3 regions of the Chelativorans sp. AA-79 genome follow, and region 3 is predicted to be linked to each of the others. Evidence: predicted binding sites of a transcription regulator. Region 3 holds the regulator's gene; each other region holds the start of a gene.

The links. The regulator LexA, encoded in region 3, represses DNA repair genes until DNA is damaged. The targets are predictions, from matches to a motif close to TGTTCNNNNTGTGTTCNG.
Region 1: the regulator LexA is predicted to act here: its motif matches at 1,810-1,827, upstream of PVE73_RS26685 (damage-inducible protein).
Region 2: the regulator LexA is predicted to act here: its motif matches at 1,896-1,913, upstream of PVE73_RS19165 (2'-5' RNA ligase family protein).

What each region holds. Positions count from the first base shown of each region.
Region 1 covers NZ_CP120362.1:155,155-158,577, reverse strand. The annotation lists gene PVE73_RS26690 (DNA polymerase Y family protein) at 1-1,085, opposite strand, end outside; gene PVE73_RS26685 (damage-inducible protein) at 1,000-1,761, opposite strand; gene PVE73_RS26680 (ATP-dependent helicase) at 1,953-3,423, shown strand, end outside.
Region 2 covers NZ_CP120361.1:3,900,746-3,904,168, forward strand. The annotation lists gene PVE73_RS19160 (DUF1513 domain-containing protein) at 1-1,044, shown strand, start outside; gene PVE73_RS19165 (2'-5' RNA ligase family protein) at 1,279-1,863, opposite strand; gene PVE73_RS19170 (hypothetical protein) at 2,041-2,415, shown strand; gene PVE73_RS19175 (beta-L-arabinofuranosidase domain-containing protein) at 2,530-3,423, opposite strand, start outside.
Region 3 covers NZ_CP120361.1:2,766,033-2,769,455, forward strand. The annotation lists gene PVE73_RS13440 (ComEC/Rec2 family competence protein) at 1-639, shown strand, start outside; gene lexA (transcriptional repressor LexA) at 753-1,463, opposite strand; gene glp (gephyrin-like molybdotransferase Glp) at 1,560-2,765, opposite strand; gene moaC (cyclic pyranopterin monophosphate synthase MoaC) at 2,746-3,264, opposite strand; gene trpC (indole-3-glycerol phosphate synthase TrpC) at 3,266-3,423, opposite strand, start outside.

The sequences.
Region 1 (3,423 bases), on a different replicon from region 3:
TCCGACAGGTCCGGCTCGGGCTCTTCGACAAGCGAGGAAATCGATTGTTTGTCCCTGAGCGGTTCGGATTGAACTGCGGCCAACACCATGACCTCGATGCCGAAGCCGGGATCGACGGTTTCGATCCTGTCGCAGAGAAGCCGGGTCAGGCGCCTTGAATCGCGCACCGGCTGGGCCGTGCCGACCCGGATGAACTGCATGGTGTTGTCGACGCGATGGAACAGCAGATCGAGACGGCGAGCGCCGAGCCCACGCTTTTCGAGTTCGGCGCAGAGGGCTTCGGCGAGCCTGGCCGTGTAGCGGGCGATGGTTTCGGCCGCGCCGATCGGCTCGCCGAAGACGCGGCGCACCTCGACCAGCTCGGGCGAGCGAACCGGATCGACCGGTTCGGCGAGGCGTCCCAGCGCCTGGTCGAGCCGGCGGCCGATTTCCGGGCCAAAGCGCAAGGCAAGCGGCGCCCGCGGTTGCGCCAACAGATCTCCGATGGTCTCGAAGCCGAGGGTGCGCAGACCAGCAACCGTGTCGGGGTCGAGCCGCAGTGCCGCCAGTGGCAGCGGCCGGAGCATCGCTTCTGTCTCGCCCGGCGCAATGACCGATGTGTACCGGCGCAGGAAGCGTGCCGCGGCATGGGCCGCACCCCATGTATCGGCAATCGCCGCCCGCGCCTCGACGCCGGAGGCGGCGAAGCGCTCGACAATTGTGGTGAGCATGGCGGCCTCGCCGCCATGGAGATGATCGGCGCCGGTGGTGTCGATCACCAGCCCGTCCGGAGGATCGGGCGCCACCACGGGCGAGATGCGCTGCAACGCCCACAATGCCAGCCTGTCGAGCCCTTCGGCGTCGGCCGCTGGGTCGGCATCGAGAACGACCAGACCCGGCACCAGCGCCTGGGCCTTGGTGACGGGCATGCCTACGCTGACGCCAAGGGCCTGCGCATTGGCATCGAGAGCGGTGATCAGCCGGCGGCGGCCGGTGCGGCCGACAAGGACGAGCGGCGCCTCAGCCGGAAGCGACGCGCCGTCCGAGTTCCTTCTGAGGCGATCTATTGGCCATCTTGGAAGGAAGAGCGATACGACCCTGGGCATCGCAGGCCTCCACTTCGAAATCAGCACTTTCCCCGGCCCGGCATCGGATCAGCTCGACCAGCCAGCGGGCACGCCCGAGGCCGGGAACCGGCAGGGGAGCAGAGGGCAGAACGGAAACCCGCCAGCGCGTGACACTGGCCGTGGGTTGCCCGAAATCCCCCGCCTCGGTCTGGCGCCGCCAGCGCCGGACGGCGAGACCGATCGTGTCCGAGCCTTCGGCCGCAAGCTGCAGGCGGCGGGATGCGGTCATCGAAAGACGAGCCGTCTCGGCGACCACGGCCCCGAGACCGCCATGGCGCAGTCCTTCCTCAAAGCACGCGAGCAACGCCTTTTCATCACCGGCCTCGACATGGATCACTCTGTCGGGCGGCAGCCCTGCCTGGGCGATCGCCGGGGCAAAAAGATCGGGACGTGTCACGATCCAGAGGACCTTGCCTTTGGTACGCGCGGCGATCCCCGCCGCGAACAGCGCGGCGGCCGCGCCGTCCACGGCGCCATTCCCGCCGCCGGCGACCTCATGCAGGCATCCCAACCCTAGCCCTCCTCCCGGAAGCCGGCGGTCGATCGCGGCGACACCGAACGGGAGGACCTCGCGCGCGCGGCCAGCACCGCTGTCCAAGTGCGCAATGCGCTCCTGAAGCTCAGCAATGACAGCGTTTGCCGCGCGATCGGCCACGTAAGTCCAGTTCTCCTGAGGGCTTTGCAACGCTACAAGGCGCTGTTATGTTCATTATTTGTTCCGATTCCGATATTGAGTCAATCAGACTCCGCGATGAGTCTTTCCGGTGCGGATGGGGACGAGACGGTAGCGCCGGCGCAGTGTTGGCCGATTGTCGTTGATTCGCAAGGTGATAGGAGCGGGACGGAATGAATGCGGCGCATCTGGAAAAATTGAACGACGGTCAACGCGCCGCGGTCATTCACGGTATCGGCCTGCCCGATGGCCAGGTAGGAGGACCGCTGCTGATCATAGCGGGTGCGGGCTCGGGCAAGACCAATACGTTGGCCCATCGTGTAGCGCAGCTGATTATTTCCGGCGCCGATCCGCGCCGGATCCTGCTCATGACCTTCTCCCGCCGCGCGGCTGGCGAAATGGGAAAGCGGGTGGAGCGCATCTGCGCCAGGGTGCTCGGCGACAAGGCCGGCATTTTGACCGACGCACTCTCCTGGTCAGGCACATTCCACGGGATCGGCGCGCGCATCCTGCGCGAATACGCCATCGAGCTGGGGCTCGATCCGCAATTCACCATCCACGACCGTGAGGACTCGGCCGATCTGATGAACCTCATCCGGCACGAGCTCGGCTTCTCGAAAATGGAAAGCCGGTTTCCGGCGAAGGGGACGTGCCTGTCGATCTACTCTCGCACCGTAAATGCCCAGGCACCCCTCGAGGATATCCTGCGCGCCAACTACCCCTGGTGCGCCGGTTGGGAAATGCAACTGCGCGAGCTTTTCGCATCCTATGTCGAGGCCAAGCAGATCCAGAACGTACTCGATTACGACGATCTGCTGCTTTACTGGGCCCAGACCATGAGCGACGCGGCGCTGGCCGACGAGATCGGCGGCCGCTGGGATCACGTTCTGGTCGACGAGTATCAGGACACGAACCGCCTGCAGGCGACGATCCTGACCGGCCTCAAGCCCGGCGGTCGCGGCTTGACCGTCGTCGGCGACGACGCCCAGGCAATCTATTCCTTCCGCGCGGCCACGGTCAGGAACATCCTCGATTTCCCGAAGGAGTTCTCGCCGGCCGCCGAAATCGTCACCCTCGAGCGCAATTATCGCTCCACTCAGCCGATCCTCGCCGCGGCCAATGGCGTGATCGGGCTTGCGCGCGAACGGTTCACCAAGAACCTCTGGACCGACCGGGCTTCGAACGAACGCCCGTGTCTCGTGACCGTTCGTGACGAGGCCGACCAGGCGAAATTCGTGGCCGACACTGTGCTGGAGAACCGCGAGACCGGCATACGGCTCAAGGACCAGGCCGTGCTGTTCCGTGCGAGCCACCATAGCGGTCCGCTCGAGGTGGAACTCACCCGCCGCAACATCCCCTTCGTCAAATTCGGCGGGCTCAAATTCCTCGACAGCGCCCATGTGAAGGACATGCTGGCCGCGCTGCGCTTTGCCCAGAATATGCGCGACCGTGTGGCAGGCTTCCGATTGATGCAGCTCTTGCCAGGCGTCGGGCCGGCGACGGCACAGACCGCTCTCGACGCCGTTGCCGAGAGCGTTGAACCGATCAACACTCTTGATAGCCTCCCCTGCCCTCCCCGCGCCCAGGCCGATTGGCCGGGCCTCATCGAGCTGCTCGACGGGCTGCGCGCCGGGTCGTCAGGCT
Region 2 (3,423 bases), 1.1 Mb from region 3:
CCGGCGACTGCCGGCGCGGCCGAGGAAGCGCTCTTCCTCGGTGCGCGGCTCAACGGCGCCAGCTACGAAGCCGCGGTGATGGACGAGCAGGGACGCGACCGGCTCGTGCTGCCGCTCGAAGCCCGCGGGCATTCCTTCGCGATAGACGCGCCGCGCCGCCGGGCCGTGGCCTTCGCGCGCTCGCCCGGCCGCTTCGCGGTCGCCTTCGACGTGGACGGCGGGACGGAGCCGCTCGCCATTGCCTCCATGCCCGGACGTCATTTCTTCGGCCATGGCGTCTTCACGCCGGACGGCAAGCTGATGCTTGCCACGGAAAACGATTTGGATGGCGGGCGGGGCGTCATGGGCATCTACGACGCCACGGACGCGTTCCGCCGCATCGGCGAGTTTCCGACAGAGGGCGTCGGGCCGCACGAGGCCGTGCTTCTGCGCGACGGGAAAACGCTCTGCATCGCCAATGGCGGCATTCTCACCCATCCCGATTATGGGGGCGCAAAGCTCAACCTCGCCACCATGGCGCCGAACCTCACCTATGTCGACGTCGCCTCCGGCAATGCGATGGAGAAGGTCTCGCTCGCGCCGGAGCTTCACCAGCTCTCGATCCGCCACATGGCGATCGACCGCGCCGGCCATGTCTGGTTCGGCTGCCAGTACGAGGGCCCGGCCTCCGACCGGCCGCCGCTCGTGGGCCGGCACCGACGCGGGCGCGAAATCGAGCTTTTCCCGGGCCCCAGGGAAATCCTGCACGGGCTGCGCAACTATGTGGGCTCGGTAGCGATCGATGCCTCCGGAAGCGTTCTCGCAACCTCCAGCCCGCATGGCGGGCTCATCGCCTTCTGGGACACGGCGACGGGCCGCTCGCTCGGACAGCAGCCGCTCGCGGACGGCTGCGGCGTGGCGCCCGCGGCGGCCGAGACGGTGCTCGCCACCAGCGGGCGCGGCGCGATCGTCATGGCCGGCCCCGCCGGCTCGAACCCCATCCGCGACGAGGGCGCGGGTCAGCCCGCCTGGGACAACCACCTGCGCCGGCTCTGGTCATATTAACGGCCCTACTTCAACCGCCTTGCCGGCTGAACCGTTGAGGCATGGATCCTCGGGTCAAGCCCGAGATGACGAAGTGGAGAGGTCTCCGCAAATCTCGAACGGTGGTGGTTGGCAGAAAGCCCATGCCGTCGTCATCCTCGGGCTTGACCCGAGGATCCATGCCTGAACATCGACACGCTACCACCGGTCAAGAGTTAAGACCTTTGGTATAGCCGCCGCCCCCATCTCCGCACCTCACCCCCGAAGCGGCCAGCGCCCCAACACATCATATTCCGAGAGCCAAAGCTTGCTGTGAACCAGGGCAAAATCCCGCGCCGTAAAGCGGATCGGCTCGATCGCCTGCGCGGGAACGCCTTCCCCGTAGAAGAGCGTCATATGCGGCGTAAGACGGTCCGACGCGCGCAAGCCGTTCTTCCGCTGGGCTTCGGCGAGCGCCTGATGGAGTTTTGTCAGCCCCTCCCCTTCGCCCAGCAGAACCAGCGGCCGCTCCTTCTTTCGCGGCGGCGCCGCAAAGCTCACGATAGACCGGAAGGTGATATCGAATGGCGGGATGAAGACCACCTTGGCCGCCTGCGTCGCCGCATAGACGATTGTGCTGCGCAGCTTCCTGTAGTCGCCAAGATGGTGCAGGGAGATGTGCAGCCGCGCCCGTCGCAGCCGCTTGCCCGCAAGGGAGTGCTCGCGGATGAAGCGGCTCCCGAACCGGTCGACCTCGACGGCGGTGACGGGATCCGGGAAGAGCATGAAGATCAGCCTCTCCGCCAATTTGGGTCTTGGCGGCAGGGGCTCCATGAAATCGAAAGCGTATTGGGCATACATACGCAAACTCCACATGCACGCATGCATCCTTTTAGAACAAATAGTGAACATTTGCAAGGTGGATTCTTCACCCGAGATGATTGCGCCCCTTCGCGCCCCCTCTGGCCTGCCGGCCATCGAGCCGAAGCTCGACGCCGGTCCCGCATCACCCTATCTGCGTGGAAGCGAGGAGAACCCATGCCGAGCGCAACCTACAGGCTTTTCGCCGAGGCCATGCGGGACCGCAAGCAGGTCATCTGCACCTATGGCGGCTATTCGCGCGAGATCTGCCCGATCATCCTCGGCCATAGCGACGGCAAGGAGAAGGCGCTGGTGTTCCAGTTCGGCGGAGGGAGCAGTAGCGGCCTACCGCCTCGGAGGAATTGGAAATGCCTGGAACTTGCCAAGGTCAGAAATGCGCGCCTTCGCGACGGCCCCTGGCATGCGGGCTCCAGCCATCGGCAGTCGCAAAGCTGCGTCAAGGACGTGGATCTCGATGTGAATCCTGCCAGTCCCTACAAGCCGAGAAGGCGGTTTGGAGCCGGCGTTTTCAATGGAATGAAGTCGGAATAGCTTATTGAGTGGGCCGGAAATTTTTGAAAGCCGCGCCCTTCGCACCCCTTTCCTCCTGAGCTTGTCGAAGCGCGGACAGGGGTGCGAAGGGACTCCATTCCGGGGACAGCCGCCTCACCCGTTGCGCATCCAGACGAGCATTTCGCCGGGCGCACGGTTGTCCCAGAGGTGATAGGGGACGAGCACCGCGCGGTCCTTTTGCCGCTCGGGCGGGGTTTCGCGATAGAGCCCCTCGCCCCAACCTTCAGCCGTCTCGCGCAAAGCAGGCAGTTCGATCGCCACCGCACCGGGAATATCGGGCATGGCCTTCTCACGAGCCTCTTCCTGCCCGTCCAGAATGATGGAATTGAGGCCCGGCCCGTTGTCCACGGCCTCCGCGCAGTAGACAAGAGGGCCGCGCATGACGGCCACGCGACCGGCATCCTGCCGCACGCGGGGATCGGCCCAGACCGCGCGGGCGGCAAGCGGCAGGTGAAGCTCCAGCCGGTCGCCATCCCGCCATTCCCGCTCGATGCGGGCATAGCCATGGGAGATCAGTTGGGAGAGGTCGACAGCCCTGCCATTGACCGCAAGCGTCGCGCCCTTCGCCCAGCCGGGAATGCGCAGCGAAAGCGCGAAGCGCGCGGGCCGGTCGAGCGAAAGGCCGATGCCGACCGCGCCCTGCCAGGGATAGTTCGTCTTCTGGGTGAGCTTCACCCTGGCGCCGCCGAGTGTGGCTTCCGCCACGCTTTCGCAATAGAGATGCACCGCGATCTCGTCGTCCGCCACGCCGTACATGTACGCGCCGAGGGAGGCGACCAGGCGGGCGATGTTGGGCGGGCAGCAGGGGCAGTGGTGCCAAGTCCAGCGGTGGTGCCTGCCCGCGCTTTCCAGCGGGTTTTCGTAAAAGAAGGTCTGGCCGTCGAGCGAAAGCCCGGAGAGCGCGCCGTTGTAGAGCGCCTGCTCCATGATGTCGGCGTAGCGGCGATCCGGCCCGCGGCCGAGCATGCGGCTCGCCCAGAAGACGAG
Region 3 (3,423 bases):
CTTGCCATCGGGATTGGGTTGCTGATGACACGGGAACTGCCTGATATCTTCATCAGCGAGGATGCCCGGTTGGTGGGTGTTGGCGGAGAAGGGGGCGTCATCGCTGTCAACCGGAACCGGCCCAACGGTTTCACCATGGAAGACTGGACGCGTTCTCTCAACGCGGAAAGGGTGCTCAAACCGGTAACGGCCGGCGCTCCTGTCGGCGGGCTGCCGGGGAACGCCTTTTCCTGCGGTGACGGACTTTGTGTCGCACAGCACCAAAGCGGAGCGGTGATCGCTCATGCGGAAAGCCCGGAAGTGGCCCGAATCGCCTGCGCGACGGCAACGCTGATCGTGATCGATGACGCGACGGCGGGAAACCCCTGCGGTGCAAACCGGGCGGTTGTCATCACCAAGCGCGAACTCGCGCGAAGGGGCAGCGCTGTCGTCGACATTCGACGCGGCGAAGCCGCTCTTCGCGCCGACATCACCTTCGCGATCGAAGAGCCATACCGACCCTGGCACGCGCACAGGACCTGGTCCAGGGCCGCGCGCGGCCTGCCGCCTTATACAAGGCGGAAAAAGGAGCCCCGGCTGGAGGCACCGCCTCCTCGTGCGTCACAGACCCGGCTCCTGTCAGTCACAGGTCGGGAATAAAGAGGGCGGGTGAATCCTTTTCCGGTCGCTGCTATAGCAACGCTCCATGCCGACGAGATTGAGCCCCGCGGCTCCATTCGCCGGCAGGGGCCCTTCTTTCAGACAGCAGCCGCTCAATAGCGGCGGATGAGGCCGACGAGCCGCCCCTGCACCTTCACGCGGTCAGGGCCAAAGATCCGTGTCTCATAGGCGGGGTTGGCCGCCTCGAGCGCGATCGATGCACCCTTGCGGCGGAAGCGCTTCAGCGTCGCTTCTTCGTCGTCCACGAGCGCCACGACGATATCGCCGGGATTGGCCGTCTGTGTCTGGCGGATAACGACCGTATCGCCGTCGAAAATTCCGGCTTCGACCATTGAATCGCCCTTGACTTCCAGGGCGTAGTGCTCGCCGCCCGTGATCATATCGGGCGGGACGCCGATCGAGTGCGTCCGGTGCTGGATGGCATCGATCGGCACACCCGCGGCGATGCGTCCCATCACCGGAATCGAGACCACACCCGTCTCGTCGTCATTGTTTGCGGCTGGCTTCGGAGCAGGCGCGCCGCGCCCCTGGCCGCCTTCGATGACACTGGGTGAGAATTTGCGCGGCGCCGCGAGCCCGGGAGCGATCGAATCGGGAAGCCTGAGCACCTCCAGAGCGCGTGCCCGGTTGGGCAGGCGGCGGATGAACCCGCGTTCCTCCAATGCTGTGATCAGCCGGTGGATGCCGGATTTGGAGGCCAGGTCGAGCGCCTCCTTCATTTCATCGAAAGAGGGCGGTATGCCGGTCTCCTTGAGACGGGCATGAATGAAAAGCAGCAACTCGTGCTGTTTGCGCGTGAGCATCTTTACCACCCGGAATCAGTCATAAACAAAACCAGAACATACACTATATGTTCGAGTTGTGTTCCGCAACAGTAAAGTGGCTTGGTATAAAAGCCCTTACCGGAGCATCAGCACCGTGCAGGACTCCCCGGCTTCGGCTGCGGGTGCATTCGGTTCGCGGACGACCAGCGCATTGGCCGCGGCGAGCGTGCTCAGCATGGAGGAGTCCTGCGTGTCGAAGGGTGCCGCGGTCAACCCGTCCGCGCTTTCCTCGACCCCCGCGCGCACATAGTCCTGCCTCTCGTCGTTCGCCTTCATCGCCTTGGTGAGGGTGGCCGTCCGCAAGTCGGGCCGGAATGGGCGGCCTGAAAGCCTGGCCACCATCGGGCGCAGGAAAAGATGGGCGCAGACGAGGCTGGAGACCGGATTGCCGGGCAGTCCCAGTACGCGCGCTTCTGCAAAGCGGCCGAACATCAGCGGCTTGCCAGGGCGCATGGCGATTTTCCAGAACGCAAGCTCCATGCCTTCCGCCGTGAGCACCGGCCGCACCAGGTCGTGCTCGCCGACGGACGCGCCGCCCAGCGTCACGATGATATCTGCACGTGCCGAAAGAGCCTTCTGGATCGCCGCAGCGATAGCGTCCTGCCTGTCCGGCACGATGCCGAGGTCCAGCACGCGTGCGCCATCGAGCCCTGCGAGTGCGCCGATGCCGAAATTGTTGGAAGCGACGATCTGGTCGGGACCCGGCACCACCTCCGGCGGCACGAGTTCGTCCCCCGTGGCGATGACGGCGACAAGCGGCCTGCGCACCACCGGCACCCGCGCATGTCCGGCGGCGGCGGCCAGCGACAGGGCTGCAGGATCGAGAAGCCGGCCTTGCGCGAGAATCGTTTCGCCCTCGCGGAAATCAAGGCCCGCGCGCCGGATGTGCCGGCCCGACGTCGCCGGCTCGAGGGCCTCGATACGGCCATTTTCAAGGGGCGACGCGTTTTCCTGGATGAGGATCGTGTCGGCTCCCTCGGGAACGGGGGCGCCGGTGAAGATGCGCACGGCTTCGCCCGGCTTTACACGGCCTTCGAAACGCCGACCGGCGGCCGATTCACCGATGACGGACAGTGTGGCGGGAGGAGATTCGATATCAGCGGCCCGGACGGCATAGCCGTCCATGGCGGAGGCGTTGAAGGGCGGCTGCGTGCGTTGGGCGTCAAGGTCGCCGGCAAGGGTGCGCCCGGCCGTTTCGGCCAGTGGCAGCACCTCGGCGGGAAGAGGCCTCATCCCCTCGAGCACGCGCGCGAGGGCTTCGTTAACGGGCAGCAGCGCCATGGTCCGCATCTCCGGCGCGCCAGATCCCCGATTTCCCCCCGGTCTTCTCGACGAGCCGGACATCGGTGATCACCATTGCCTTGTCGAGCGCCTTGGCCATGTCATAGATGGTGAGGCAGGCAACGGAGCAAGCGGTGAGCGCCTCCATCTCCACGCCGGTTTTGCCGGTCACACGCGCAAGCGCTTCGACCCTTAGCCCCGGCAAGGCCTCGTCCGGAACGATCTCGACCGCTACCTTCGTCAGGGCAAGTGGATGGCAGAGTGGGATCAGGTCATGCGTCTTCTTGGCGGCCATGATGCCTGCCAGGCGCGCAACCGCGATTACGTCGCCCTTCCTGGCGTCGCCGCTCAGGATCGCCTGCAGCGTTTCCGGCGCCATGACGACGGTTCCGGCCGCGATCGCCGTACGCTCCGTCTCCTGCTTGGCACCGACATCCACCATCTCGGCGCGCCCGTCGGCGCGAAGATGCGTGAGCCCGTTCTTCTCGCCGCCGGCCATGTCAGATCACCACCTGCACGCCGGGCTGCAACCCGAGGAGGTCTCGCGTCGCGCCAGCCACGTCGCCCTGACGCATCAGGCTTTCACCGACCAGGAAGGTCGAGATGCCGGCCTTTGCCATGCGCGCGCAGTCCGCGTGCGTGAAGATACCGCTCTCGC